Regions from separate parts of the Arthrobacter sp. CAN_C5 genome, predicted to be linked through region 1. Evidence: riboswitches for the same ligand, from Rfam matches in the RefSeq annotation. Region 1 holds a riboswitch; the other holds the start of a gene.
The links. Region 1 has a riboswitch for thiamine pyrophosphate ahead of thiM (hydroxyethylthiazole kinase). Riboswitches for the same ligand answer to the same signal wherever they lie in the genome.
Positions count from the first base shown of each region.

Region 2: another riboswitch for thiamine pyrophosphate. It lies ahead of H4V95_RS02740 (ECF transporter S component); the one in region 1 lies ahead of thiM (hydroxyethylthiazole kinase).

Region 1 is NZ_JAGGMZ010000001.1:1,682,329-1,697,564, forward strand. Features, by position in the region: gene ileS (isoleucine--tRNA ligase) at 1-231, shown strand, start outside; gene H4V95_RS07940 (bifunctional folylpolyglutamate synthase/dihydrofolate synthase) at 228-1,634, shown strand; gene H4V95_RS07945 (DUF4233 domain-containing protein) at 1,669-2,118, shown strand; gene ndk (nucleoside-diphosphate kinase) at 2,160-2,576, shown strand; gene H4V95_RS07955 (aldo/keto reductase) at 2,648-3,610, shown strand; partial or broken gene H4V95_RS07960 (3-oxoacyl-ACP reductase) at 3,663-4,428, opposite strand; TPP riboswitch at 4,487-4,582, opposite strand; TPP riboswitch at 4,673-4,773, shown strand; gene thiM (hydroxyethylthiazole kinase) at 4,765-5,598, shown strand; gene thiE (thiamine phosphate synthase) at 5,595-6,266, shown strand; gene thiD (bifunctional hydroxymethylpyrimidine kinase/phosphomethylpyrimidine kinase) at 6,254-7,114, shown strand; gene H4V95_RS07980 (EAL domain-containing protein) at 7,234-7,953, shown strand; gene H4V95_RS07985 (HEAT repeat domain-containing protein) at 8,123-8,575, opposite strand; gene H4V95_RS07990 (hypothetical protein) at 8,585-9,670, opposite strand; gene H4V95_RS07995 (organic hydroperoxide resistance protein) at 9,853-10,275, opposite strand; gene H4V95_RS08000 (MarR family winged helix-turn-helix transcriptional regulator) at 10,352-10,816, opposite strand; gene H4V95_RS08005 (3-hydroxyacyl-CoA dehydrogenase NAD-binding domain-containing protein) at 11,051-13,162, opposite strand; gene H4V95_RS08010 (thiolase family protein) at 13,159-14,418, opposite strand; gene H4V95_RS08015 (HRDC domain-containing protein) at 14,535-15,236, opposite strand, start outside.
Region 2 is NZ_JAGGMZ010000001.1:556,930-572,165, reverse strand. Features, by position in the region: gene H4V95_RS02805 (NAD(P)/FAD-dependent oxidoreductase) at 1-1,276, shown strand, start outside; gene H4V95_RS02800 (hypothetical protein) at 1,445-2,626, shown strand; gene murJ (murein biosynthesis integral membrane protein MurJ) at 2,638-4,176, opposite strand; gene H4V95_RS02790 (LysE family transporter) at 4,247-4,864, shown strand; gene pabB (aminodeoxychorismate synthase component I) at 4,890-6,980, shown strand; gene H4V95_RS02780 (aminoglycoside phosphotransferase family protein) at 6,987-7,886, shown strand; gene H4V95_RS02775 (GlsB/YeaQ/YmgE family stress response membrane protein) at 7,883-8,143, opposite strand; gene H4V95_RS02770 (aminodeoxychorismate lyase) at 8,299-9,183, shown strand; gene H4V95_RS02765 (YciI family protein) at 9,273-9,635, shown strand; gene H4V95_RS02760 (YciI family protein) at 9,636-9,974, shown strand; gene H4V95_RS02755 (RNA polymerase sigma factor) at 10,022-11,308, shown strand; gene H4V95_RS02750 (energy-coupling factor transporter transmembrane protein EcfT) at 11,305-12,108, opposite strand; gene H4V95_RS02745 (ABC transporter ATP-binding protein) at 12,105-13,601, opposite strand; gene H4V95_RS02740 (ECF transporter S component) at 13,607-14,224, opposite strand; TPP riboswitch at 14,292-14,408, opposite strand; gene H4V95_RS02735 (DUF4235 domain-containing protein) at 14,541-14,801, shown strand; gene mnhG (monovalent cation/H(+) antiporter subunit G) at 14,811-15,206, opposite strand; gene H4V95_RS02725 (monovalent cation/H+ antiporter complex subunit F) at 15,210-15,236, opposite strand, start outside.

The DNA of each region.
Region 1 (15,236 bases):
GACGCCATCCGTGCCATCCAACAGGCCCGCCGCGACGCTGACCTGCACATCAGCGACCGGATCACGACCACGCTCCGCGCGGCACCCGAACTGGTGGACGCGCTGACAGCCAACGCACCGCTGATCAAGGCGGAAACGCTGACCACCGACCTGCACGTCGTCGCCGCATCGCCGGCTGACGGCGCGCTGACCGTCGGCGAGTACACAGTCACAGTAGAGAGGCACCCATGAGCCAGCAGACCCCGGAACCAATGGACGCCGAAGGCCCGGCCCCGGTAGGGAGCTTTGACCGGTTCTCGGTCGAGAGCGTCTACGCTGAACTACTCAGCCGGGCGCCCGAGAACAAAATGGAACCCCGGATGGCGCCGATGCTCAGGGCGATGGAGATCCTTGGCGAACCCAACAAGGCGTACCCGATCATCCACCTGACCGGGACCAACGGGAAGACCTCGACCGCACGCATGGTCGAGGGCATCCTGCGGGCCCACGAGCTGCGGACCGGACGCTACACCAGCCCCCACCTGAGCAGCGTCACCGAACGGATCAGTATCGACGGCGAACCGGTCTCGGATGAGACCTTCGTCCGGATCTGGGATGAGATCCGGCCGTTCCTGGAAATCATCGACGGTGAACTGGAAGCGGCGGGGGACCCCCGGCTGACCTACTTCGAAAGCATCACCATTCTCGCGTTCGCGGTCTTCGCCGACGAGCCCGTCGACGTCGCCATCATCGAGGTAGGGCTCGGCGGCATCACCGACGCAACCAACGTGGGCGACGGCCAGGTAGCAGTTGTCACGCCGATTTCCCTCGATCACACCGAGCTGCTCGGTGACACCGAATACGATATTGCCTTGGAAAAGTCGGGGATCATCAAACCGGGCGGCTTCCTGATCAGCGCGGCCCAGCCCCACGAGGCCGCCCAGGTGCTCCTCGAGAAGGCTCGCGAAGTCGGCGTTGAGTTCCGGTTCGAGGGAGTTGAGTTCGGGGTCGAAACCAGGACCATCGGCGTCGGCGGTCAGGTGCTGTCCATCAACGGGATAGCCGGCCGGTACGAGGAACTGCTGCTGCCCCTGCACGGGGCGCATCAGGCGCAGAACGCCGCCGTCGCCGTCGCCGCCGTCGAGGCATTCATCGGTGGCGGGACCCGTGAACTCGACGCCGCGGTGGTCCGCGAAGGGTTGCGAACCGTCACCTCGCCGGGGCGGATCGAAGTGGTGCGCACGGCACCGAGCATCATCGTCGACGCGGCGCACAACGCGGCCGGCGCCAAGGCAACCGCGGCAGCCGTCAAGGAAGCCTTCGACTTCAGCCGGTTGATCCTGGTGGTCGGCGTGCTCCAGGACAAGGATGCGGGAGCCATCCTGGCCGAGCTGCATGAGGAACTGGGTGGCATCCTCGAGGACGTCTGCCTGACCCAGTCGAATTCACCGCGCGCCATCCCTGCTGCTGATCTGCTGCAGGACGCGCTAGCGGCCGGGTTCGCCGAGGAACACGTCCACATCGCCGAACGGCTCGACGACGCGCTTGAATGGGCCGTCATGAAGGCCGAGGAAAACAACGACCTCGCAGGGGGCATCCTCATCACCGGTTCGATCACGGTGGTGGGGGAGGCCCGCACCCTGCTGGGTAAGTAGGGGAGTGCACATGGAGCAAAACCGGAAACGCCGTATGACCAAGGCGCAGCGGGAGTGGCGACCCGGAATGCCGAAGAAACGGCGTTCCATCAAAGTCACCTTTGCCTCAGTGGTCCTCACCCTCGAAGCGCTGGTGGTTTTGTTTGCGACCCTCGCCGCATTCGGCTTGTTGCGCGACACCATCTCACCAGTGTTGATCCTAACCGTGGGGATTGCGTTGGCCATCGCACTGGTCGGGGCGTGCGCGTTCCTGACCAAGCCGTACGGCATTGCCATCGGCTGGGTGCTGCAACTGGTCATCATCGCTACCGGGTTCATCGAACCCACCATGTTCCTGATCGGGGTGCTGTTCGCCCTGACCTGGCTGTACGGAATCCGTACCGGGATCCGCCTTGACGCCGAAAACGAGGAGCGTGACCGTCAGCAGGCCGAATGGGAACGGGCGAACCCCGAGGGCGGGTCAGAGCCCGGCACTAATGTTTAGTAGAGTTCCACTGGCCATACCCAACACTTTGGAGGACTTCTGTGAGCGCTGAACGCACTCTTGTACTGATCAAGCCCGACGGCGTTTCCCGCGCTCTGTCCGGGACTATTCTGGCCCGGGTTGAAGCCAAGGGGTACACCCTGGTGGACCTGAAAATGGTGTCGGCCACCCGTGCAATGCTCGAAGAGCACTACGAGGAGCACGTCGGCAAGCCCTTCTTCGAACCGCTCGTCGAGTTCATGCTCAGTGGGCCCATCGTCGCCGCGATCTTTGAGGGCGAGCGGGTCATCGAAGGATTCCGGTCCCTCGCCGGTGCCACCGAGCCAACAGCCGCCGCACCCGGCACCATCCGGGGAGATCTGGGCCGGGACTGGGGTTTGAAGGTGCAGCAGAACCTGGTCCACGGTTCGGACTCGGCAGAATCGGCGCAGCGGGAAATGGGTATCTGGTTCGCCTGAACCCGAACATGAGAGATTTTACCCGGGGCACCAGAAGGTGCCCCGGGTAACCGATGTTGTAGCGTAGTCCCATGACTGAATATCGCAGACTTGGCAACTCCGGACTGAACGTTTCAGTGGTGGGGCTCGGTTGCAACAACCTGGGCCGCTCCGGAACGCCCACCGAGACGCAGCGTGGCACCAACGCCGTCATCGGAGCCGCCATCGATGCGGGAATCAACTTTTTCGACGTGGCCGATTCCTACGGCAAAACCCCCGGCCTGAGCGAGGAAATGCTGGGCAAGGCACTCGTCAAGAACCGCGACGACGTGCTCATCGCCACCAAATTCGGCCTGGACCTGAAAGGCGCCAACGGTCCGGACTGGGGTGCGCGCGGATCGCGCCGGTACATCATGAAGGCTGTCGACGCATCGCTGCGACGCCTGGGCACCGACTGGATCGACCTGTACCAGTTCCACGCGCCAGACCCGCTGACGCCCATCGAGGAGACCCTTTCTGCGCTGGACGCCCTGGTCACCAGCGGCAAGGTCAGGTACATCGGCCATTCCAACCGGGCCGGCTGGCAGCTCGCCGAGGCCGAGTTCGTAGCCCAGCTCGGCGGATACACGCCCTTCATCTCGGCCCAAAACCACTGGAATCTTCTCGAACGCGGGATCGAAGCCGAGGTTGTCCCCGCAGCCGAAGCGTACGGGATCGGCGTGCTCCCCTTCTTTCCCCTCGCCAACGGACTGCTGACCGGCAAGTACAGTGCATCGAAGGTTCCGGCGGGCAGCAGGCTCACCCACTCCCGCACCAACCTGCTGGACGGCGCCGACTGGGACCAGCTCGCCGACTTTGGAGCCTTCGCAAGGGCCCGTGACCTGACCGAACTGCAGGTTGCCTTCTCCTGGCTGGCGGCCCAGCCGTCCGTCGCCTCGGTCATTGCGGGCGCCACCAAGCCGGAACAGATCGAGCAGAACGCCGAAGCGGTGTGCTGGGTACCCTCAGAAACGGAACTGCAGGAGCTCGACCGCATTTTCCCGCGGGCCGCCTAGACCAGTCGAAGCTCCTTGGCCGCCTGGGAGCCGGGACTGATCAAGGCATTGATCAGTCCATCACCAACCCGCCATCAACCACCAGGTTCTGCCCAGTTACGGACCGGGCCCAGGGCGAGGCGAAGAAGAGGACAGCGTCGGCGAACTCCTGCGGAGTGGTCACCCGCCCCAGCGGGGTTGATGCGGCGATGTAATCGAAGACGTCGTCGGGGGTCCCGGCGCTGGCGTCAGTGGTGCGCAGGAGCCCCCCGGAGACCATGTTGACAGTGATGTTCTTGCGGGCCAAGGTCTTTCGCCAGGGTCCGGGTCAGCGCAAGCAGCGCTGCTTTCGCCGCGATGTAGTCGTGATAAGGCACCACAGGGTTCTGGAACAGGTTCGTGCCGATGTTGATGATGCGCCCGAAGTTGTGCCCACGCATTCCCGGAAGTGCTGCCTGCGTGGTGTTCAGGCTGGCTTTGACGCTGCCGGCGAACTGGGCGCTGAAATCAGTCCAACTGATCTCCGCTGCGGTGGAGCGGGCATCCCCATTGAAAGTGAATGATGCCAGCGCGTTGTTCACCACCGTGGTGACAGGAGCTCCGAAGTGCACCCGCGCTCGTTCGAGAAGATCGCCGACCTGCAAAGGGTCCGTTACATCCGCTGCTGCAGCCAATGCCCGTTCCGGACCGATCTGGGCGGCGAGCTCGTGAGCCTGGGCTGAGCTGGCCCGGTAGTTAATGACTACGCGGGTGCCTTCAGCCGAGAACGCCTCGACGATGCTCCGGCCCAAGCCCCGACCGCCTCCGGTAACCAGGACAATCTGTTCGGTGAGTTGCATGCAGTACCCCGTCTGAAGTCGTGTGATAAGCGGGGCGAAAAGACGCATGAACCGACCGAAAAGACCGGATGGACATCCCTTCGCCAGTCCGAACTGGATCAGGTTCGACGGGTATGATCTCAGCCAGCAAGAACCGGCACCCCGTGTCGCTCCTGACACAGTAACCGGCGGGGAGACCGTCCCGCTACCCGGCAGGGCTGGCGCGGGGATTTGGGTAGGTCTGGGGCGTAGCGGTTAGGGTGGTGACCATGGCACGGGGTGCTGCTCACCAGAAGCAGCTGAGAATTGACACCCGTTGAACCTGATCTAGTTCGAACTAGCGAAGGGATGTCGTGGATGACTGTTCGTCATGCATCATCTGATTGTGCTCGACTGCTCGAAGAATTACGGTCCACCACCCCCTTGGTCCAATGTATTACCAACGCGGTGGTGACCAACTTCACCGCCAATGTCCTCCTCGCGGTCGGGGCGGCGCCGGCCATGGTGGATATTCCCTCGGAAGCCAAGCAGTTCGCCTCCGTCGCGTCGGGGATCCTTATCAATTTGGGAACTCCCCAGCGGGATCAGCAGACGGCGATGACCGAAGCCGTGGTTGCGGCGAATGCCGCCGGGACGCCGTGGGTGCTGGACCCCGTGGCCGTCGGATTCCTCTCTGTCCGCACGGAGCTGGCCGGTCAGCTGGCGGGGCGGAGCCCGAGGATCATTCGGGGGAATGCCTCCGAGATCCTCGCTTTGGCGGGTGCGGGCTCTGGTGGTCGCGGAGTCGATTCCACCGACGATCCTCTGGATGCTCTGCACGCGGCCCGGTCACTCTCACGGTCGACGTCGTCGGCTGTGGCCATATCAGGCGCCCACGATCTCATGGTTGGTCCGGATGGAGATGCCGTAGTCGTAGCGAACGGGCATGCCCTGCTTACGAAGGTGACGGGTGGGGGCTGCGCGCTGGGGGCCGTCATGGCTGCCTTCGCCGCTCTAACCGACGATGCCGTTCTCGCGGCCACTGCGGCCACGGGTGTGTACACCCTCGCAGCGGAGCAGGCGGCGGCGCGAGCAAACGGACCCGGGAGCTTCGCCATCGAATTCCTCGACCGGCTGGCTGCCGTGACACCCGACGACGTCGCCTCCGGTCTGAATCTCCTTGCGGTGAGCCCATCGGACGGCGCGCGATGAAGCGATGGAACGAGGCGGTGACCCTTCGGGACCAGCTGTCTCTGTACCTTGTGACTGACACTGGCCTGTGCCAACCTACTCCGGTAGCCGACGTCGTTGCAGCGGCGGTGGCCGGCGGCGCGACCATGGTTCAGGTGCGCGACAAGAACGCGTCAACCAGGGGTCTGCTCCAGTTACTTCTCGCGGTTGCCGAATCGGTTGGATCGATTGTCCCCGTGTTGGTCGACGACCGGGTTGACGTCTTCCTGGCTGCTCGGGCCCGCGGAGCACAGGTCGCCGGAGTGCACGTTGGTCAATCCGACCTGCCCGTCCATTTGGTGCGGTCAATCGTCGGTCCGGGTGCGATCGTAGGCCTCAGCGCTGCCACCGGCAGCGAAATCGGGACCGCTCACAACCTGCCGGCTTCGACCGTGGACTATTTGGGGATTGGTGCCATCCATGCGACAGCCACCAAAGCTGATCATCCCGATCCGTTGGGAACCGAAGGATTCGGTGCTCTGGCTTCGGGAAGCTCTTTGCCGTGTGTGGCAATTGGCGGGATCGGGGTATCCGATGTACGCCCCCTCCGCGACGCCGGGGCTGCAGGGGTCGCGGTCGTCTCAGCCGTCTGTGCGTCGACCGATCCGGAGGCAGCAGCGCGAGAGTTGGCCGGCCAATGGCGATCCTAGGGCCGCTTGCCCTCCGCCGGGTCCCCCGCGTTCTCAGCATCGCCGGAACGGATCCCACGGGCGGGGCGGGCATCCAGGCCGATCTGAAGAGTATTGCCGCGATGGGCGGTTACGGGATGGCTGTCGTGACAGCGCTCGTCGCGCAGAACACGAGAGGCGTCCGCTCGGTGCACACTCCACCGACCCCGTTTCTGCGTGAACAGTTGGATGCAGTGAGCGACGACGTGACCATCGACGCCGTGAAGGTCGGGATGCTCGGTGACGTGGCGACCATCGAGGTTGTCCACGAGTGGCTCCTCCGCGTTCAACCACAGCTGGTGGTGCTTGATCCCGTCATGATTGCCACCAGCGGCGACAGACTGCTGGCTGACTCGGCGGAAGCATCCATGCGGGGCCTGGTCGGAACGGTAAGCCTGGTAACGCCTAATCTGCCCGAGCTCGCGGTTCTGGTCGGCGCTCCGGTTGCCACGCACTGGCCGGAGGCCCTGGACCAGGCGCAGCGGCTCTCTGCCAGCACCGGAACGGCTGTCCTCGTCAAGGGTGGGCACCTGCTCACGGATTCGAGCCCGGATGCCCTGGTGGATGCGGCAGGAATGGCCGGGGAGACCCTTCGCGAGTTCCTCGCTCCCCGAGTCCCGACCGACAACACCCATGGAACAGGGTGTTCATTGTCCGCTGCCGTTGCGACCGTCATGGCGCGCACGGGGGACTGGGGTATCGCCGTCAGTGAGGTGAAGAAGTGGCTGCAGGAGGCCTTGACTTACGCCGACGAATTGCAGGTTGGTGACGGTAGCGGACCGATCAACCACTTCCACCACTTATGGCCAGCAGCATTGCCGGGCAAGTGAATACCTGGGAACGGTCCGACACGCCGAAATCGACTGACATCCGGCCCCCGTGACATACCGTAGACCCAACCCCCGAGAGGATCCCCATGGCATGTGACGGCTGCAGAACTTCGTCAAAGTTGGACTTTGACTTCAGCACGGCCTTCCAGCCGATCTATGACGCCGTCGCCGGGCGGGTCTGGGGCTATGAGGCACTGGTCAGGGGCTTCGCCGGCGAAGGTGCCTACGACGTCCTCTCGCGGGTGACACCGGAGCAGAAGTACCGGTTCGACCAGGATTGCCGGGTCAAGGCGATCGAACTGGCCTCGCGGCTGTTCCCTGCGGATCAGGAACTGAAGCTTTCCATCAACTTCATGCCAAACGCTGTCTACGAGCCGGCTGCCTGCCTTCGCGCCACGCTGCAGGCCGCCGCCCGCTATAGCTTCCCGACGTCCGCAATCATGTTCGAGTTCACCGAGAACGAGGAGGTGTCCGACACCGGCCACCTCACGAACATCATCACCGAATACCGCAGGCACGGCTTCACCACCGCCATCGACGACTTTGGGGCCGGGCACGCGGGGCTGGGGTTGCTCGTCGAGTTTCAGCCCGATCTGATCAAGATCGACATGCTGCTCATCCGTGGGATCGACGCGAGCCCGGCCCGGCAGATCGTCGTCGCCAGCGTCGTCGATATGGCGCACAAGCTTGGCATCACCGTCCTCGCCGAGGGTATCGAAACCGAAGGGGAGTACCTCGCGCTCAAGGCGGTCGGAATCAGCCTGTTCCAGGGGTACTGGTTCGCGAGGCCAGCGTTCGAGGAGCTTCCGCCGTTGCGTCACGTGTTGGTTGGTAGCTAGCGGCTGTCGCGCTTTGCCTGGCGTCTGGCAGCCTTCCCCCGGCCACCGGATTCGACCACTTCTCCCGCCGCTTTCCGGCGATAACTCGTCGTGTACTTATTGCGTGCACGCCGGATACGTTGGTGCAACGCCAGTAGCCCGTCCTCATCGAGAACAGCCAGGCGGTCTGCTAACGCATCCGACCGAGTGCTTCGGCGGCGAGCTTGCGCAGGCCGGGATCTGGTGCACCTTCAGAGACCTCGGCCACCTTGTCGCGCACCTCGGCGGAGAGTCCGGTAGACACCGACCGCAGCGAGAGCTTCTGCACCCCCTGATCATCATCGAGCATGAGACTGCCCAGCACCCTGCTGGCCGACTCCGGAGGCAGCATCGCCGCGGCCTCGGCCGCGGCCACCCGAACCCGGGCGTCGTCGTTCGCCGCCGCCGCCGCAACGACCTCCTCCGACTGTGCGCTGTCGATCGCACCGGCAAGGTAGGCGGCCTTGGCAGCAAGTCCGGGTTCCGTCTCACGGACCAGGGTCAGCAGATGAGGAAGGGCCTCTGGGCCGAGCCTCGAGGCTTCGGGGTAGTCGACCTCATCCGGGTCAAGGGCTGCCCGGACTTCCTCCATGGTTACTGACATGGCGCTCTCCTAAACGTTCACTGTTAGTGCGCTGTTGACCAGCGTAGTGGTTTCCGCACCGTCGAGATCGGGTGGCGGATTAGTGACATTCCAGGTGCCCCCACCCGTCATCAACCGGTCGGTCGGCGTGACATGGGGTAGGCCCAGCACGTGGCCTACCTCGTGGCCGAGGGTCCAGCTGCTGGCCGTGGAGGACACCGCGCAGCTGGGGCGGCCGGCTGGGAAGGCTGCACATCCGTTCGACGGCGGATTGGTACTTCTCACGAAATAGACCGCCACATGGTCGTTGCCGACATTGGCCCGGTTTCCATACAGCTGGTTCTGTTCGGTGGTGGTCGATCCCATGGTGCACCCGCCCACATCGAGGTCCGTGAGCAAGGGGAGGTTGAGGTTCTCGGTGGAACCGAGAGCAACATTGATGCCCCGGCTGGCGTAGACGGTCCGCATGGCCTGCACCATCTGGTCCACGGTGAAGCTCGTGGGAGCGGTCAGGATCTTCAGATGCAGGACAACGGTCGGGACCAGGCTCCACGCCTTCGACCAGGCGCTGCCGTCGGTGCCGCGGACAAAGACGTGCTCATGCTCCTGCCCCATGGTGTCGGCGACCGGTTCGGAGGCGAGAACACCGCCGTCGTTGTGGCGGCCCCAGTCGTGCCAGGCGCCGTTCCAGAAGGCTTTTTGCCAGAGGGCGTTGTCTGCGCCGCGGACGTAGATGTTGCAGACCCTGTTGTTGCGGGACACGATCGACGGTCCGCCGGCGAAACCGCCGGCGGGGGCGCCGTGGTTGAACCAGCCGGACCAGCCGCCGCTTCCAGTCCAGGCTTTGGACCAGACGTTGCCGTCGGTGCCGCGGACAAAGACGTGTTCGTGGTTGTCGCCCATGGAGCCGGGGGCGGGTTCGGAGGCGAGAACACCGCCGTCGTTGTGGCGGCCCCAGTCGTGCCAGGCGCCGTTCCAGAAGGCTTTCTGCCAGAGGGCGTTGTCTGCGCCGCGGACGTAGATGTTGCAGACCGTATTGTTGCGGGACACGATCGACGGTCCGCCAGCGAAACCGCCGGCAGGGGCGCCGTGATTGAACCAGCCGGACCACGTCATGGAGCACTCCTCACACTTCCGGAGCCGCCACCGGTTGACCGGGCGTCGCTCCACATCGACTCAGGTCGAAGCAGATTAAGTGTGGACCAGTCCGCGTTACTGGGGCGTTACCGCACCCGGCGCGCTGCCGTCGTTGTGGCGCCGCACCAGGGTTAGGCACCGGGCAGGAATGAAGCCCCGGCTCAGTCGTCAGACACCATCACAGAAACATCGATGTTGCCCTGGACCGCGTTGCTGTAGGGGCATACCTGGTGCGCCTTGTCCGCCAGGGCCTGTGCCTCGTCCTGTGACAGGCCGGGCACAACCACTTCAAGGGTTACCTGAAGTGAGAAACCACCGTTATCGTTGCGGCCCAGGCCCACTTTCGCACCCACACTGGAGTCTCCCAGATCGGCTTTGGCCTCCCGGGCGACAAGTTGGAGCGCCGAGTGGAAGCAGGCGGCGTACCCGGCCGCGAACAGCTGCTCGGGGTTGGTCCCTTCACCGGAACCGCCCAGCGACTTCGGTGCCGCAAGGGCAAAATCAACCTGCCCGTCGTCGGTGCGGGTCCGGCCGTTGCGTCCGGCTCCGGTGGCGATGGCCTCGGCAGTGTAGATGGCGTTCATGGTTCTCCTCGGTGATTGGTCAAGCGGTCGGTGGTTGGTCTGGTGCTGGGTGAAGGTCGAGCGGTCAAGGTGGAGGTCAGGCGTGCTCCGCCGGTGACGGTGTTCCAGCCGTTGGCGACCTGGCAACACTGCAGAAACGTGCTGCCAGGACGTGGAGCGCTGCGAGCTCCTCATCGCTCATTGCGAGCTGGTCCCGTAGGTCTCCCTGGAGCGTGGCGGCCTGGGACTCGAGCCCCGCGCCGCGCTCGGTCAGGCGAATGGTGACCGTGCGGCCGTCCTGGCTTTCCCTGCGACGCTCCACCAACCCAAGTGCCTCCAGCCGTTTAAGCAGCGGTGAGAGTGTGCCGCTATCAAGATGCAGCCGGGACCCCAGTTGCGACACGGTACTGCCGTCCTTTTCCCAGAGGACGAGCAACACGAGGAACTGCGGATAGGTGAGCCCGAGGGGTGTCAACGCGGTCTGATAGGCGCCCGCCATGGTGCGGGCCGCGTCGTAGAGCGCAAAACACAGCTGGTTCTCGAGCCGAAGGTCACCTTCCATGACTCTATCCAATCAGTAAACTAAATTGTGCACAACTTATCTCCCGACGGCCTGATCGTGATGGGGATTGCCTTCCTGCCCGGGACACTGCCGGCGGCACGTGGTGCCACAGCGGAGCCGGTGGAGTTCCTCCGGTGCGAGTGAGCGGACTGGGCCAGAACCGGGAACGGCGCCCGCCCCCTGAGAGGGGGGAACGGGCGCCGTTCGGGGTCGCGGGTCTTGAGGGGGCGGGTCCTAGTGGAAGGTCTTCCCGTTGACCCGCTCGGATGCGCCCACCCGATCCAGATAGGGGGTGATTCCGCCCATGTGGAAGGGCCAGCCGGCACCGAGGATGACACACAGGTCGATATCCTCGGGCGCGGCAACCACTCCCTCATCGAGCATCCGGCCAATCTCGTCGGCGAGGGCATCCTGGGTTCGGCGGAGCACCTCGGCGCTGTCCGACGGCGCATCGCCACGGGACATCAGCGCCAGGGTCGACTCGGGCACCGTCTCGGTGCCGTCCTCGCCCCTGACCCATAGTCCCTTGATTCCGGCGTCGATCAGCTTTTGCTGATTGGCCGATACGTGGAACCGGTCACCGAATGACGCGTGCAGGGACTCCTGGACATGCTGACCCACCGGTAGTCCCACCAGGGCGAGCAGACGGAACGGCGTCATGGGGAGCCCCATCGGGCGCAGCGCGTTGTCGGCGGTCGCGGCGTCGGTGCCCTCGTCGAACACCGCAGTGATCTCACCAAACATCCGGCCCAGGATGCGGTTGACCACAAACGCCGTCGCGTCCTGCACCAGCACGGCTGACTTCTTGAGTTCCTTGGCCAGAGCGAAAGCCGTGGCCAGGACGGCGTCGTCGGTGTGCGGCGCCTTGACGATCTCCAACAGGGGCATGGCCGCTACCGGGTTGAAGAAATGGAAACCCACAACGCGTTCGGGGTGGGAGAGGTCGGCCGCCATCTCGGTGACCGACAGCGAGGAGGTGTTGGTCGCAAGGATGCACTCGGGTGACACCACTGCCTCCACCTCCGCGAAGACCGTCTTCTTGACGCTGAGCTCTTCAAAGACCGCTTCGATCACGAAGTCGGCGTCAGCGAAGGCCTGCTTCGAGACGGAACCGGAGACCAGCGCCTTGGTCCGGTTGGCCGCATCGGGGGACAGCCGCTTCTTCGACAGCAGCTTGTCTACTTCGGCGTGGACATAGGCTACCCCCTGATCGACGCGCTGCTGATCGATATCGGTGAGGACCACGGGGACCTTGAGCTGCCGAGCGAAGAGCAGCGCCAATTGTCCGGCCATCAGACCGGCACCGACGACGCCGACCTTCGTCACCTTGCGCGCGAGCTTGCGGTCGGGGGCACCTGCCGGACGCTTCGCCCGCTTCTGCACCAGATCCAGGAACGCGTAAACGGTCGCGTGGAACTCGGGCGTCTGCATGAGGTGGGTCAGGGCCTCACACTCGGCGGCGGCCGACTCCTCGCGGGTACGGTTCTTCCCGGCTTCAAAAAGGTCGAGGACCTTCCCGGGCGCAGGTGCGGCGTTGGAGGTCTTCGCGTCCACGAAGGCCCGCCCGGCTGCTGCCGCAGCATCCCAGTCGGCGTCGGTGTATGCGGCGTGTGTGGCACGGCGCGCGTCGACGGCTGAGCTGTCTTTCAGGACGCCGGCTGCCCAGGCGAGGGATTGCTCAAGGAAGTCGGCTGGCTCCAGCAAGGTATCGGCGATACCGAGGTCGAACGCCGAGCGCCCGTCGAGCATCCGGTTGTTGCTGAGCGGGTTCTCGATCATCACCTTCATGGCAGCGGCCGGACCGATCAGCCGCGGGAGGCGGTAGACCCCACCCCACCCCGGGACGAGCCCGATGAACGCCTCGGGCAGGCCAATGCCGTTGGCACCAGTGGAAATGGTGCGGTAGTCGGCAGCGAGAGCCACCTCCAGGCCGCCACCGAGCGCCACGCCGTTGATGAAGGCGAAGCTCGGGACGCCGAGGCTCCCCAGAAGGTTGTAGGCCTCGTGGCCCAACTCAGCCATCAGGGCACCGTACTCGGCGGCCTTGAGCGTTTTGACGGTCGACAGATCGGCACCGGCAACCAGGAAGTAGGGCTTCCCGGTGATGGCGACGGCCGCCAGTTCGCCGTTGGCCGCGCGGGTCTTCAGCCCCTCCAGCACTGTGCCGAGTTCGATGAGCGTGTTGGGCCCGAGGGTAGTGGGCTTGGTGTGATCCAACCCGTTATCCAGGGTAATCAGCGCGAGGGTCCCGCCCTCCTGGGGCAGGTCGATGTCCTGCACGTAGGAGTGGGTGATGACCTCGTCGGGCACCAGCGCCGCGAGTTTCTCATAACGGTCAAAGCTCATGCTGCGTCCTCCGCTGCGTTCGTCGAATAGTCCGGGTGGTGAGGGTTTTCCCAGATCACCGTGGCACCCATGCCCAGGCCGATGCACATGGTGGTCATGCCGTACCGCGCCGACGGGTCCTCTTCGAACTGCCGGGCCAGCTGCAGCATCAACCGCACTCCGGAGGAGGCCAGGGGGTGCCCGACGGCGATGGCGCCGCCATAGCGGTTCACGCGTGGGTCGTCGTCGGCGATGCCAAAGTGGTCCAGGAAGGAGAGCACCTGGACGGCGAAGGCCTCGTTGATCTCAAACAGGCCGATGTCCTCGATTGACAGCCCCGCCTGGCGGAGGGCCTTTTCGGTGGCGGGTACCGGTCCGATTCCCATCACCTCGGGCTCCACGCCGGCAAAGGCGTAGGCAACCAGTCGCATCTTGGCGGGCAGGCCCAGTTCAGCAGCGGTTTCCGCGGAGGCGAGCAGAGCCGCCGTGGCGCCGTCGTTCAGGCCCGCAGCGTTGCCAGCGGTCACCCGACCATGCGAACGGAACGGGGTGCGCAGGGCGGCGAGGTCCTCGGTGGTGGTGTTCGGCCGGGGCGGCTCATCGACCGTGTTGAGGGTCCATCCGGTGCCTTCCTTGCGGGAGGCGACGGGGACCAGATCGGGCTGGATCTGCCCGCCCGCGTAGGCGGCGGCCAGCTTCGTCTGGCTGGCGACGGCGTACGCGTCGGTCCGGTCCTTGGTAATGGCGGGGAAGCGGTCGTGCAGGTTCTCGGCGGTATTGCCCATGTTCAGCGCGGCGGGATCCACCAGCCGTTCAGAAATGAACCGGGGGTTCGGATCGGTATCAGCGCCCATCGGGTGGTTTCCCATGTGCTCGACACCGCCGGCAATCACGACGTCGTACGCGCCGAAGGCAATGCCCGACGCCGTCGTCGTGACGGCAGTCATGGCGCCCGCGCACATCCGGTCGATGGCGAAGCCGGGAACAGTGCGGGGGAGGCCCGCCAGGAGCGCTGCGGTGCGCCCGATGGTCAGTCCCTGGTCGCCAGTCTGGGTGGTGGCGGCGATGGCGACGTCGTCAATCCGCTCGGCCGGAAGCCCGGGGTTCCGGCGCATCAGGTCGCGGATGCACTTCACCACCAGGTCGTCGGCGCGCACTCCGGCGTAGATGCCCTTTTCCCCGGCCTTGCCGAACGGGGTTCTGACGCCATCGACAAAGACGACGTCCCTGATCCGGCGTCCTGCACCGGTCTGTGCTGGCCCTGTAGTGGTGCTCACCTGTTGCTCCTCATCGAGTCTTCATACGATCTGTGATTGCAATTCGACCTTATGTTACTAGCGGGTAACTTAGCCTGCAAGAACACTGCCCGATCGCAGGTCCCTATCGGGAGCTTCTAGCGGTTCGGATCGGAGGTCCGCGGTGCCTTCTCTGGCAGGGGATCGGGATCGAGGAAGGCGACGGTGAGGACGGCCGCTGTTTTTTCCACCTGCCAGGGGCGTGCACCCAGCTCGGCCAGTGCCCCACTGATCGACTCGAGGGAGATCTCGGCTGGCGGTCGCCAGGCCACCCGCCGCAGGTAGTCGGGAGTCAATAGGTTCTCGATGGGCAGGTTGAGGCTCTCGGCGACGACTGCCAGCCGGGGGCGGGCGGTTGCGAGGCGTGCCGCTGCCTCGGGGTCCTTGTCCGCCCAGACCCGTGGGGGTGGCGGCGAATTGGTGGGCAGCTGCATTTCAGGGAGGGCGGTGAGGGTTCGCGCCTCGCTGATGCAGCGGAGCCAACGTGGTGCCTCCCTCGCGGCGGCGCGACCATGGAAGCCTGTTGTTCCCAGCAGCTGGGGGACCGTGCTGGGCATGGCCTTGGCCGCGGCAAGGATGGCTGAGTCCGGGATGAGGCGGCCGGGAGCGATGTCGCGGTTCTTCGCCAGGTCCTCGCGCTCAAGCCACAGCTGGCGCACTGCCGTCAGCTGCCGCCGATCCCTGATCTGGTGTAGGCCGGACGTCCTGCGCCACGGATCGACCCGGGGCTCGGCGGGCGGCGTACTCCGGATGTGCTCGAACTCCTGCTCGGCAATCTCGAGCTTCCCGTCACGGGAGAG
Region 2 (15,236 bases), 1.1 Mb from region 1:
CCGCTATTCCTATCTGGTCAGCCTGTTCCCGCAACAGATCATCGACGATCTGGGCCTGGACCTAACGCTCGTGCGCCGACGCTATTCCTCCTACACCCCGCTGCCCGGGAGCGAGACGGGGCTACTGATCGACAACGAGGACCACCAGGCCACCCGGGACAGCTTCCGCCGGGTGGGTGCAGGTGAGGACGCGGACAAATTCAACACCTTCTACGCCCGCACCGCGGTCCTGGCAGAGAAGCTCTGGCCCACCGTCACCGGGCCGCTGCTCCGGCGCTCCGAGGCCAGGAAGTTGGTGGGCGACGACGGGATCTGGAACGACTTCATCGATCAGCCCCTCGGCCAGGTGATCGAGCGGACCGTGGACACCGATCTGGTCCGCGGGGTGCTCCTCACGGACGGATTGATCAGCACCTTTGCCCGCGCCCACGATGAGGACCTGCAGCAGAACAAGTGCTTCCTCTATCACGTGGTCGGCGGTGGCACCGGCGACTGGGATGTTCCCGTCGGCGGGATGGGTGCCGTCAGCGGCGCGCTGGAACGCGCGGCGCTGGCCGCGGGGGTGGTGATACGCACCCAGGCCGAGGTGACCGCCGTCGCGCCGAACGGCGTAGTCCATTACCGGGAGTCCGGTGTTCAGGGGCCGGTGCTGAACGTCACCGGTGGGCATGTGCTGGCCAACGTCACGCCCGCGGTGCTGGGCCGGCTAATGGGCGGCCCGGGAGCAGAAGGGTTCGCTACCACTGCCCCCGCGGCTGAGGGTGCGCAGGTGAAAGTCAATCTCCTGCTGTCCCGGCTGCCGCGGCTCAAGGACCCGACGGTGCAACCCGAGCAGGCGTTCGGGGGCACCTTCCACATCAACGAACTGTACTCACAGCTTGATACCGCCTACTCGGAGGCCGAGCAGGGCCGGATCCCGTCCCCGCTCCCGATCGAAATCTACTGCCACTCGCTGGCGGATCCGTCGATCCTGTCGGACTCGCTCCGCGCATCGGGCGCGCAGACCCTGACCGTCTTCTCACTGCAGACCCCACACCGGCTGACGGTGGGAGCCGACCACGCCACAGTGCGGGCCGAGCTGCAGGCCGCCGTGTTGGCGTCACTGAACAGCGTGCTGGCAGAACCGATCGAGGACTGCGTCCTGCTCGACGGCGACGGCCGGCCCTGCATTGAGACGAAGACCACCCTTGACCTGGAGGAGGCCCTTGGGCTCACCGGGGGCAACATCTTCCATGGCCGCCACAGCGCGGCCATGGCCGTCCTTGAGGAGCAGTAGGAACCACCGGCAGACGGGAGCCTGACGGGAAAACGCCGGGCGGGTCAGGTAAACGGGGCCGCGGCGGTCACGACAGTACAGTGGAAGTCAACCAAAGATTCTGATCTACACGAGCGACCGCACCGGTGTGGAGCATCGGTGCCGGCGCTCACAATTCTTGAGGCTAGCTTGAAAGACAAAACCCACGAGGGGCGCCGAGCCCTGGTCATCAGCACCAGCCGGGACAGGGGTGCGCTCGCTGCAGTCCGGTCACTGCGCCAGTCCGGCTGGCTGGTGGGTGTTGGGACTCCCGACGGCGGCGGCATGCTGGGCGCATCGGGCGCCGTCTCGGCCCGGCACGTGGTGCCCCGGCCGCGGCGGGACGGTGCAGGGTTCATCGAAGGTGTACGCCGCGCGGTGGCTGCAGGATCCTACGACGTCGTATTTGGCGGCGGCGACGACTGGATGGCAGCGCTCGCTACCTACCGTGACGATATTCCGACCCGGGTGGCCCACCCGTCGGCTGACGTCGTGAATGCCGCGCTGAACAAGGTGGGGTTGTCCGACCGGGCGAACCGCACCGGTCTTGCAGCACCGCGAACCGTTCCGGCGTCAGCCCAGGCCATTGCGGACTGGGAGGGGCCGGTGGTGGTCAAGTGCCTGACCCATTGGGCACACGGCCAGACCCGTCCGCACCGGATCGAAGCGAAGCTCTTTCCCGACACCGTTTCCGCCGGACCGCAGATCGAGCGGATCCGGAAATCCGGGGCCGAACCAATCCTCCAGCAACCCGTCAAGGGTCATCTGGGCGCGCTGATCGGCGTTTTCCATGACGGCCACCTCGATGGGCGGGTGCAGCAGGTGACCTCCCGCCTCTGGCCCACCCCCAACGGCGTATCCACCCGGGCAGAGACGGTCCCCGTGGACGAGGACCTGGCCGCCCGTGCGGAGTCCCTGCTCCGCGACCTCGGCTGGTGGGGGCTGGTGGAGTTGCAGTTCCTGATTGACGACGACGGCACCCATCACCTCATCGACCTCAATGGCCGGTTCTTCGGATCCATGGCCCTCACCAACGCTGCCCGGCCGGGCCTGACCGACCTGTGGGGACGGCTGGTCCTGGGAGAGAAAGTCGACAGCCTGCCCGACGCGGCGGTGGGCAAGCGCTATGCCTGGACCGCTGGGGACCTGCGGCGGGCCGGCGTCGAACGCCGCGGCGGCCGGATCCCTGACGTCGTGGACACGTTGCGGTGGGCCAGCCAGGGCGTCCACAGTGTGTGGGACCTTCGCGACCCCGGGCCCACCCTGCACCTCGCCTCGGCGCGGCTTCGTCGGGTGGACCGCAAACCGAAACCAGCCGCCGCAACCACCTGAGCCGTCGCCAGTTAGCCCCGCCGGCCCTTCCGCACCACTGACTTGACCATGTCGAGCGCGAGGAGCCGTTCGGGCGCGCGCAGCACAATCAGACCCAACAGGTAGACGCCGCACACTACGAGTGCTGCTACCCCACCGGTAATGATCGCGGGCTGGCCGTCGATCAGTGCCAGCGCTCCCACTCCAGCCGCGCCGGCCACGGCGGCGAGGAGCAGTGCCCGCGCCAGCAAGGCCACCGCAGCCCCCAGATCAAGACCCTGGTGGCGACGTCGCAGGAGCCAGCTGTTCGCGAGGGCGGCGAATACCAACGATGCGGTGGTCGCCAGCGCGATGCCCGCAATCCCCATCAGCGGGGCAAGCAGGATGTCACCGACCACGTTGATGACCATCGCAATCACCGCCACCACTACCGGGGCCCGCGCATCTCCAATCGCGTAGGAGGTGCTGACCACCACCTGCCGGCAGCCCAGCGCCAGCAGTGCCGGCGCGTACCAGGCCAGGGCGGTCGCCGTCGCGGTGATGTCATCACCCGTGAAGGCGCCGCGGCCGAAGGCCACCTCCGCCAGTGGCTGGGCGGCGATAATCATCACCACGCACAGGGGTGTGAGGACGCTGACTGCCACCGCCAGCCCCCGTCCCACCAACCGGCGTATTTCGACGATGTTCTTCGAGGAGGCGCTCAGCGCCGGGTAGAGCGGAACCAGCAGGGAGGCGATGATCAGGGTTTCGGGAAGATTGACGAGCCGCCAGCCGTAGGACAGGGCAGTGATGGCGCCCTCCTCCAGGGTGGATCCGACGGCGCGGTCCACGAGCGTGTTGATGTTGCCGATGGCGCTGCCCACCAGCATGGGCGGCATCAGCCGTGCCATTTCGCGGAACCCGGGGTCGCGCAGGTTCAGCCGGGGGCGCACCCGGGTGCCCAGGGAAAACAGCGGTGGCAGCTGCAGCAGCAGGCGTGCTCCCGAGCCGACCACGAATCCGACGGCGAGTGCGGCAATCCCGTAGGTAGGCCCGAACAGGCCAGCCGCACCGATCATGATGATGTTGAACGGCACACCCTGCAGGGCCGACCAGGCCACCCGTCCGTGAGATTGTGACAGTGCCGCCAGCAGGTCGGTGCCAGCGATCAGCACGGTGGCGATCAGCACGATCCGGGTGAGCGATTCGGCGAGCTCCGCCTGGGCGCCGTCGAACCCTGGGGCGATGACCGCGGTGACCGGTCCTGCGAAGATGCTCATCACCACGCCACCCACACCGAGCACAATCATGGTGACGGTGATCGCGGTGTCGAAGCCCGGGTGCCCCCGGCAGCCATCGACCTCCTCGGCAGCCTCACGGGAGGTGACGGGAATTGCCGCCCGGGCCATCGCGTAGGCGATCAGGCCCAGGACAATGTTCATCAGTCCCTGGGCCACCAGGTAGGCGTCAAGTGCGGCGCCAGCCCCGAAAACCGCAGCGATGACGACGTCGCGCACGAAGCCGAACAGGGTGGACACAGCGGTCAGACCGGTCACCAGCAGGGCTGCCCTGCGAATACCTGGCCTAGTCACCCTATGACGATACATTTCGTGGCCGGGATCGCCCGCACCGGACGGCACCACACCGCCGTAGAATCATCTGGTGACTTTTTCCGTCTGGCTGGCTCTGCTGGGAGCGCAGGCCCTCATCAGCTTCAGCCCCGGTGCGGGGGCAGTCAACACCATGAGCAACTCGCTCACGGTGGGGTTCCGCCGTTCAATGTGGGGAATTCTGGGGCAGCAGGTGGCCCTCCTGGTGCACATCGCGGTGGTGGCGGCGGGCGTGGGGCTGCTGGTCGCGAGTTCACCGGTGGCATTCAACGTCATCCGGTTCGGTGGCGCCGCGTATCTGGTCTACCTGGGGATCCGGAAACTGCTCCAGACCCCCGACCTTGAGGAAGAGGCTGCCGTTCGCCAGGCCGAGGGTGCCTTCTCGCTGTTTCGGCGCGGCCTGTGGGTGAACCTGCTGAACCCGAAGGCCATCGTGTTCTTCCTCGCGTTCATTCCCCAGTTCATCAGGCCCAGCGAACCGTTGCTGGGCCAGTACGGTGTCCTGGCGGGAACCGTGGTGGCCATCGACGTGCTCGTCATGTGGTTCTTCTATGCTGCCGCCGCCAAATCCTTCAGGCGGTTCACCCAGAATCCACGGGGCCAGATCGTTCTTAACCGCGTCTTTGGCCTACTGTTTGTAGCCGTGGGCATCCTGCTCGCCGTCGCCTGACGCCACCTCGAAGGATCCGCCGCCCATGGCACCCAAAGCCGGGACCGCCGTCGTACCGTTGATCATCGCCGTCGACGGTCGGTCGGGTGCCGGCAAGACCACTCTCGCCGTCGAGCTGGCCGCCCTGCTCCGCGAGCATCACACCGTGAGCCTGTTCCATCTCGAGGACATTTACCCAGGCTGGGACGGTCTGGAAGCCGGCATGGATCGTTACGTTGCGGGGGTGCTCACCCCACTCGCCGCTGGTCGTACCGCACGGTGGCGGGCCTGGGACTGGACCACCGACGACGACGGCCCGGAGCACAGCACCGAGCCAGCCGACGTTGTCATCGTTGAAGGAGTGGGTGCGGCCTGCCGGGCGGCCCTGGAATTCCTGGACGTCAGTATCTGGGTGCACGCCAACGAAGCGGTCAGGCGCACCAGCGCACTGAAGCGCGACGGTGACACGTTCGCCCCCTTTTGGGAGCGCTGGGCGCGGCAGGAGCAGTCCTGGCTCGACCGTGACGAGCCGCAACGGACCGCCGACCTGGTGGTGGACGGCCACCAGGATCCGGCTTCACCCCAGCGGGTCCGGCTGGCCCTCACGGGGTTGCCTCAGTGCGGGACGTTGCTCGCCGTGGAGCGGGCACAGCGTCGCGCGGTAACGCTGGAGGTGGAGCGCCTGCCGGGGCGACCGGATGGTGGCGCCCTCTTCGCCGCGCTCTACGGCGGCTCGGCGTGCGCTCTCTGGCTGGACAGTTCCGACTCGACGCCGGGCGGCGGCGGGCGGAGCCGGTTCAGTATCCTGGCCGACAACGGCGGCCAGTTCGGTCAGCTGGCCCGGCACACCGCGGGAACCACGGAGGTTGTCTCGGGCCCGGTCACCGCCCGCATTCCCGGCCCGTTCTTCCGCTGGCTGGATGGGACCTGGGGCCGACGCTCCGTGCCGACCCCCGCCGACTACCAGTGCGGTTTCACCCTCGGCTGGCTGGGCTACCTGGGCTACGAGCTCAAACGCGAGACCGGCGGCAGCTCGGCGCCGGCTGGCTCCCTCCCTGATGCGGCGCTCCTCTTCGCCGGACGCGCGGTCGTCATCGACCATGAGCAGGAGGTCACCTACCTGCTCACCCTGGCCGGTCCCGGCCGCGATGAGGAAGCCCGGGGCTGGGCCGCTGCGGCACGCCGAGCGGTCGAGGCGGCCTCCACACCGTTGGCAGCCCCGGCTAACAACCAAGATGAGGCTGCCAGCCAAGATGAGACTGCCCCGGTTGGGCACCCCGCACCGGTCTTCACCGCCCGGGACACCCGGGCCGGCTACCTGACCAAGGTCCGGCGCGCGCAGGCTGAGATCCGGGAGGGCAACACCTACGAGGTGTGCCTAACCACCGCGTTGCGCGCCCGCACCGCGGCACCGGTGAACGCGTTGGCCACCTATCTGTCCCTGCGGACGGCCAGCCCGGCACCCTTTGCCCACTTCCTGCAGTTTCCCGGTTTCGCGGTCGCCAGCACCTCGCCGGAACGGTTCCTCCGCCTCGGCGCCAACGGTGCACTGCGTGCCGAGCCGATCAAGGGGACCCGCCGTCGTTCACCGGATCCCTCGACCGACCTCGCCCTCCGGGAGGACCTGCGGACGTCCCTGAAGGACCGCGCCGAGAACGTCATGATCGTTGATCTGCTGCGCAATGACCTGTCCCACGCCGCGGTGCCGGGCAGTGTGAGCGTGAGCCGGCTGTGCGAGATCGAAACGTACGCCACCGTTCATCAAATGGTGAGCACCATTGATGCCCAGTTGCGTCCGGGGGTGTCCCGCGCGGAGGCCGTGGCGGTAGCGTTCCCTGCCGGATCGATGACGGGGGCGCCCAAGATCAGCACCATGGCCATCCTCGATGAGCTGGAAGGCGCACCGCGCGGAGTGTATTCGGGCGCCGTCGGCTACTTCTCCCTGAACGGGGCGGCGGACCTCGCCGTCGTGATCCGCACCCTGGTGTTGGAGGACGACGACGGCGGCACCCGGCTGAGTCTGGGCGTCGGCGGAGCAATCACCGCTGATTCCGATCCCGCCGACGAGTGGGAGGAAGTCCGCACCAAAGCCTTCGGGGTGTTGTCCGGTCTCGGCTCCGACTTCCCGGACAGCTGACGGCTCATGGCACCTCACGCACCCGAACTGTCGGTGGAGCTGGTCACCCGGTTGGTCGCCGGCCAATTTCCCCACTGGGCCGGGCTGGCGGTGTCCGAGGTGCTGCCGGGCGGAAATGACAACCGGACGTTCAGGCTCGGTGACGAGTTCCTGGTCCGGATGCCGAGTGCCGCGGGTTACGCCCCCCAGGTGATGAAGGAGCACCGCTGGCTCCCGATGCTCGCCGCGGAGCTGCCGTTGCCGATTCCCCAACCCGTGGCGCAGGGCGCCCCCGACGACGACTACCCGTGGCCCTGGTCGGTCTACCGGTGGATCGACGGCATTGCTGCGAGCGACACCGGCTCGGTGGATCTGGCCGACTGCGCCGCTTCGCTGGGAGACTTCCTTCGGGCGTTGCACCGGATCGAGACGAACGGTGCTCCCCTGCCGGGTGAACACAATTTACACCGCGGCGGACCGTTGGCCACCTACGACGCGGAGACCCGTGCTGCGATCGCCGACCTGGGGGAGGTGCTGCCCGGGGGTGCCGCAATGGTGGTCTGGGAAGCCGCCCTGGGTGCGCCGTGGACCGGGCCCCCGGTCTGGGTGCACGGCGACGTAGCGGCGGGGAATCTCCTGGTGGACAGCGACGGCCGGTTGGCCGCGGTGATCGACTTCGGCTGCTGCGCGGTCGGCGATCCGGCCTGCGACCTGACAATCGCCTGGACCCTCCTGGACCAATCCGGCCGGGAAGTGTTCCGCGACCGGGTGCGCCTCGATGACGGGACCTGGGCGCGGGCCCGGGGATGGGCACTGTGGAAGGCCCTCATCACCCTGGTCGAATGCATCGGCACCGGCTCCGACGGGGAGTCAGCCACCCGCCGGGTGATCAGCGAAGTGCTGAAGGACCATCAGGGACAGCCTTAGCGGCGGACCTTCCGGCGGCCGCTCATGCCCTCGGCCACACCGATCAGCAGTACGGAGGCAATGACCGCGACGACGAAGCCAAGCACGTTCAACTCAAAGATCTGCCCGGTGCCCAGGAGGCTGGCGATCACTCCACCGATCACCGAGCCGGCAAGACCCAGCAACAGGGTCGCGAGGAGGCTGAGGTTCTGCTTGCCTGGCTTGATGAGCCGTGCCAATGCGCCGATGATGAGTCCAGCGACGATGAATCCGATCACGATAACAATCCGTTCTGTGGGGGCTTTCCCGTTCCGGCGGGAAAAAGTGCCATTTGGTAACACTACTGATGAAATTCTATCGGGAGCGCACTGCCCAGTGAAACCGGCCAGTGCGCCGCCGTCGCCGTCGGCAGGTACCCAACTAAGCTGATCCCATGACTGTTCTCGTATTCCTTGATCCCGCCTACGACGACGGTCGCGTGGCCGACGCCACCCAGCCGCAGATCATGGCCACCGACCTTGGCGCGACGCGCGGAGACGGCATTTTCGAGTCGCTTCTGGCCCTCAACGGTGAGGCCCGGAAAGTGCAGGCGCACCTCGACCGACTCGCGTCCTCGGCGCGGGCGCTGGACCTTGACCTGCCCCCACAGGAGGCATGGCGGCGGGCAATTGCTACAGCGCTCGACGAGTACACGGCGGGTGCTGACGTTCTGCCGGAGACCGAGCTGACGGTGAAGCTGGTAGTGACCCGCGGGGTCGAGGGGGCCACGACGCCCACCGCCTGGGTGCAGGTGGCGCCGGTCCCCGAGAAGACCCGGCGGCAGCGGCGGGACGGGCTGGCAGTGCTGCTCCTCGACCGGGGGTATGACAGCACGGTGGCCCAGCGGGCTCCGTGGCTACTGATGGGCGCAAAAACCCTTTCCTATGCGGTCAACATGGCCGCGGTCAGGTACGCGCAGGCCCATGGCGCCGACGATGTCATCTTCACCTCCTCCGACGGCAAGGTGCTGGAGGGTCCCACCTCCACGGTCCTGCTGGCCCGGGTCCGGGACGGCGTGAAGACGCTGCTGACCCCCCAGCTGGAGAGCGGTATCCTGCCCGGAACTTCGCAGAGTGCGCTCTTCGAGGTGGCGAAGTCTGCCGGGTGGGAACTCGGGTACGGTCCGCTGGTCCCCGCAGAGCTGTACGACGCCGACGGCGTCTGGCTGATCTCCAGTATCCGGCTGCTCGCCCCAGTCAACTCGCTCGACGGACAACAGCTTCCCACCCCGCCCGAGCTCACCGAGGAACTGTCGGCACTGGTAGCGAAAATATCCTGACGCCGGTTGTCGATTTCCGCCCGGGTGAGCCGTCATGGACATGAGCGGCGCAACAGGGCGCCTTCGGAGGACACGATAGGAGCTTTCAGATGAGAACTGAATACATCATCCTGCTGCACGACAACGAGCGCGCCTGGCTCGACGCGACACCCTCACAACGCGCCGAGACCTTCGCACGCCATGACGAATTCACCCGGCGCTGCGGCGAGGACGGGCACAAGATCACCGGAGGCGCGGAACTGCAGCCGTCCGGGACCGCCAGGATTGTGCGGGGCGGCAGCGTCGGCATCACCGATGGGCCCTACACCGAGACGGCAGAGCAGCTGGGCGGTTTTTACCTGGTGGAAACTGACAACCTCGAATCCCTTGCGCATTTGGTCAGTGAGCTGCTGGCCGACACCACCGGGCCCGCCGAGATCCGGGCCACCATCCCACCCAGTGAGGGCAGCTAGATGAAAATCGCAGTCTTTCTCTACCAAGACGAGTCGATCTGGGCGAATGCCACCGAAGCCGAACAGGAACAGTGGATGGGCGAACACGATGCCTTCTCAGAGGCAGCCCGCCAGCGAGGGACGATCATCGCCGGGGAAGCGCTGGCCGCCGTCTCGACAGCGACCACCGTGCGGCGACGCGGGGATCAGGTGAGTCTGACCGATGGGCCGTTCGCTGAAACCGCCGAACAGCTGGGTGGTTTCTACGTGTTGGACGTTCCGGACCTCGACGTCGCGGTGGACCTGGTGAAGCTGCTCCCCGAGTACACGGTGGAGCTGCGCCCCATCACCGAATACTGATCTATCACCGAGAACCGGTCCATCACCGAATACCAGGGAGCACACCAATGCCGGTTCCGTCCGGGGACGCACACGCTGCCCTCGAGCGGGCCTGGCAGGACCATTGGGCCAGGCTCCTCGCCCTGCTGGTGGGCCGGTTCCGCAGGCTTGACCTCGCCGAGGATGCGCTGGCCGAAGCGTTCGCTGCGGCGGTCCGCACCTGGCCGCGGGACGGAACCCCCGACTCCCCTGCGGCCTGGCTGCTCACAGCCGCCCGGCGTCGCGCCCTGGATCAGGTGCGTGCCGAGGCAATCGCGCGGCGGCGGGAACCGCTCATGGTGGTCGACACCGAAGTGCGAGCCCACGCCGCTCAGGCAATCCACGCCGGCGGCCACATACCCGACGAGCGGCTGCGCATGCTCTTCACCTGCTGTCACCCGGCGCTCTCCGCCGATGCCCGGGCGGCCCTTGCACTGAGGTTCGTCAACGGCCTCAGTGTCACCGAGATTGCCCGCCTGTTCCTGGTCCAGGAGTCGACCATGGCCGCCCGGCTCACCCGGGCTAAGAAGAAGGTGGCGGCGGCGGGGATTCCGTTCACCCTTCCGGCAGCGGACCGGCTGGCCGAACGGCTGGAGGTGGTGGCCGCCGTCATCTACCTTGTCTTCACCGCCGGGTACGCTCCGGCCACCGGTGAAGACCCGGTGCGCACCTCGTCCGCTGCCGAGGCGATCCGGTTGGCCCGGCTGCTCGATGACCTGCTCCCCAACCAGCCGGTGGTCCTCGCCTTGCTCGGCCTGATGACTCTCCAGCATTCGCGGCGGGACGCCCGGGTAGCAGCCGATGGCTCGCTGGTGCTCCTCCCGGACCAGGACCGGACCCGATGGCATACCGCCGAGATCCGGTCCGGGCTGGACCTGCTGGGCAGGGTTCCCCCGGGAACATCGGGGCTGGCGTTGGAGTACCTGCTCCAGGCCCGGATCGCCGCCGAGCATGCTGTCGCGGCCCGCGCAGCCGACACCCGGTGGCACCGGATCGCAACCCTGTACTCCGAGTTGGAAGCGCTGACCGGCTCCCCCGTGGTGCGGCTCGCGCGCGCCGTTGCCGTGCTGGAGGACGAAGGCCCCGTGGCAGGTCTCGCGCTGCTGGCCGGGCTGGAAGAACGGCTCCCCCACCACCATCGTCTTCCCGCGGTGCGGGCCGAGCTTCTGGCACGCGCGGGTCGGGCACCGGAGGCGGCTGCCTCGTTTAACGCCGCGATCGCACTCTGCGGTAATGCTGCAGAACGGGACCACCTCCGGCGTCGGGCCGCCGAGGTCGGCGAACAGGCGGGCCGGGGCAACGAGCCCTCCGGCTAACTGGCGTCGAGGAGGAAGTTCCAGGTCCCGGCCAGCACCGCGGCGGTGACCGCTGTTCCGGCGATCAGCACGCCGACCAGGCAAACCCAGAGGTCCAGCCGGGTGAAGGTGCTTTCCCTCGCCCAGGTGCGGTCCCCTGCTCCGAACCCGCGCGCCTCCATGGCCACCGCCAGCCGGGTGGCCCGGCGGATGGCCTGCACAATCAGCCCGAACCCCTGCCCCAGGAAGTTTCGAAACCGGGCCACGGGGTTGCCTTCAAACCCGACCCCGCGGGCATGCCGGGCCAGGCCGAGTGTCCGCCACTCGTCCACCAAAAGACCCACCAACCGCAGCCCCGCAAGTGCACCGAGCACAAACCGGTGCGGCATCCTCAGTTTCTGCGCCAGCGCGTCGGCGAGGTCCGTCGGGTCGGTGGTCGTCAGCAGGAAAATACCGGGAAGGGCGATGGCCAGCCCACGCAACCCGATAGCGATCCCCGAGTTCACCGAGTCCTGGGTGAAGAGCACCGGACCGAATTCCAGGAGCACCGCTCCCGTCTTCTCCGCCAGCAGGGCCGTGCCATAACCTGCGACCACCGCCGCCACGACCAGCGGCCACGTTCGCTTCAGCAGTTGCCAGGCGCTGATCCCCAGCAGCGGGAGCAGCAGCAGTTCGCTCCCCAGCACGACGGCGGCGCTCACCCAGTCGATGCTGAGCATCACCACCACTGTCACCAGGACCGCAGCGAACAGTTTGGATAGCGGGTTGGCCCGCGGCAGGAGCCGGCCGGTGAGCTGCGGCGTCAGCACATCAACGCTCACGAGGCCGCCTCCGGTACTGCCTGGCTATCGGCGACACGCAGCAGCCGGCTTCCCAGCGCCTCGGTGAACTCCTGGTCGTGGGTGACGGCCACCAGGCTGCCACCGCCTTGGATCAGTTCAGCCATCAGGGCTACCAGCTCCGCCCAGGTGTTCGCGTCCTGCCCGAAGGTGGGCTCATCCAGCACCAGGATGTCGGGGTTCGTGGCCAGCATGGTCGCCACCGACAAGCGGCGCTTTTCACCGCCGGAGAGCGTGAAGGGGTTGGCATGCAGCAGCGATGTGAGCCTGAGCCGCTCAGCGATCGGATCGACCCGCCGCCGGAGGGTCGCCTCGTCGCTGCCTTCCAGGCGGCGCGGCCCGAATTCGAGTTCGTCGATCACCCGGTGGGTGAGGAACTGGTGTTCGGGTTCCTGGAACACGGTTCCGATCCGGGTCACCAGCTGGGCTGACTTCCAGGCGTGGGGGTTGGTGCTGGCGCCGCGGGCGAGCGCCGGAGCGGCCTGAAGCACTCCGCCCCGCGGCGGAAGGAGCCCGGCCAGGGTCAGCGCGAGCGTGGATTTGCCGCCCCCGTTGGGTCCGACAATGCCCAGCGACGCCCCCGCCTGCAGGTCAACGTCGACGCCGTCGAGCACCACTGGACCGCGCCTGGTCCGGGCGACCGAAAGCCCACGGGCTGCCAGCAGCGGGTCCCCGGGGGACGGCAGCAGCCCTGGCACGGCTGGCTGGTGCCCGGGGATCCACACGCCGGCCTCCGCCAGCCGCTCGCGGGTGCGGGAGTCAGTGAGGACGGTGCCCGGCGGGCCATCGGCGAGGATACCGCCGTCGGCCGCCAGCACCACCACCCGGTCCACCACGTCAGCCCAGACCGCCACCCGGTGTTCCACCACCACGAAGGTGGCACCGGTTCGATCCAGGACACGGACGACGGCGTCCCGCACCTCCAGGACACCCTCGGGGTCGAGGTTGGCTGTCGGTTCATCCAGCAGCAGCAGCCCGGGCTGCATGGCCAGCACCGCGGCGAGAGCGAGGCGCTGCTTTTGCCCGCCGGAAAGCGCGGTGGTGGACCGGTCCAGGGGAACGTCCAGCCCGACGTCGTCGAGCGCCCACCACACCCGCTCCCAGATCTCCGTGCGGGGGACGGACTGGTTCTCGGCCCCGAACGCCACCTCGTCGCCCACCCGGGCGAGGACGATCTGCGTGTCGGGGTCCTGCAGGACCAGCCCGGCGCGTCCCCGGACCCGGCCGGGCGGGCTTCCGTCGAGGGTGAGGGAACCGTGCTCCTCGCCCTGACCGTCGTCGCCGAGCACGCCCGCCAGGCCATGCAGCAGGGTGGACTTCCCGGAACCGGACGCGCCGAGCAACAACACCCGTTCCCCGGGCTCGACCACCAGGTCAATGTCCTGGACCGCTGGTCTCTTGCGCCCGGCGTGCCGCCAGCTCCAGCCGCAGGCTGCGATCCTGACGGCTGCCCGCTCCCTCGTTTGCTCGGCCATACCGGTTAGACGTCAGCCGTTCGTCCGGCGGCGAAGGCGGACAAGACGCCTGTCTTAGCCAGTCCCCGGACGGCCAGCCACGAGAGAAGCCCCGCGATCACCACACCGGAGATGGATGCGAAGAGCACGTACATGAGCTGCCATTCCACGGCCCAGAGGGCGTTGTAGAGGATGTTCTCGGAGATGGCGAGGGCCAGTCCAGCACCCAGCCCGGCGAGCAACGCCACCCCGAGGTTCCATTTGCGGTAGAGGAACAGCAGGAAGATCAGTTCCGCCCCCAGTCCCTGGATGGCACCGGAGAGCAGGGTGGTCAGGCCGAACTGGGTGCCGAGGAGTGCCGAAACGGCGGCCGCCAGCACCTCGCAGTAAATGGCCGCGCCGGGTTTCCTGATGATGAGGCCGCCGAGAACCCCGGCGATCAGCCACCCTCCGGTATAGAGTCCTGCCAAGGGCGGGAACGCGCTGGTGATCGCTGCGATGCCTGTGTAACCGGCGGACCAGGCGAAGAACACCACCCCGACGGCGACCGCCACCACCGACGCGACGACGATATCGACCACGCGCCACTGATAGTTGGGGCGTCGGGTGGGGGTGTTACGGGTTTGTGCTGGTGATGAAGCCATGTTGAATTCCTCCTGAGGTACAGGAGGGGAGGGCACCTAAGGCCTGCAGCAATGCCACTGGCCGGGCACCCTGAGATACTCGACTCCCTTCGCCGGTACTAGCCGGATCAGGTTCGAGGGTCTGCGGTAGTCCGCACTCTCAGCGCCCGCTCATGATCTGAGCGGCGCTCCCCTGTCGTATGTTTAGCATTTTCCAGCGTACACCTGATCGTTTCACTCCGCCCCCAAACCACCCAGCGTTCGGCGACGGATGCGTCGTTGTCGACGAGGCGAAACGCTAGGCTAGGAAAAAGAGCAACCATCGAAGGAGACACCCATGAACCAGTTTATGAAACTGCTCGGCGTAGCACTGAGCCTCGGAGCCGGAATTGTCGGCGCCAAGCTGGTGGATTTCATCTGGCACAAGACCACCGGCAAGGCATCACCCAAGGATGAGGACGCCCTCGAGAACAGCCTGCGCTCCGCCATCGCGTTCGCCCTGATTTCCGGGGCCGTCCGAGCGGTCCTGCAGGTCCTCACCAACCGCACCACGCAGAAGGCAGCCCTCCGGTTCGCGAAGACCCGCGACCTGACCTAGGCGCCCGCTTTACGTCTCGTCGGGGCGCTCGGCCATATTCGGGTCGGGCGCCCTTTTGCCGGCCGCCTTCTCTACGACCTCATCGAGTTCGTCCATGCTGAGCAGGTCACGCCGCATGTGCTTGGTACGGTAGCCTGCCCGTCCCACCATGTGGGCCGAGACGGGGACGGTCAGCAGCATGAAGATCCAGCACAACAACAGCACGGGCAGCAGGACCCAGCTGCCCAGCTGCAGTGCCATCGCCAGCAGGAACAACAGCAACCCCAACACCTGGGGTTTGGTGGCCGCATGCATTCTGGCCAACAGGTCAGGAAACCGGAGCAGCCCGACACCGGCAGCAACGGACATGAGGGATCCGCCGATCAGGAACACGGCGGTCAGGGCGTCATTCACTGTCTCGTTCATGTCCTATTTCCTGTCCGTCACGAAGCGCGC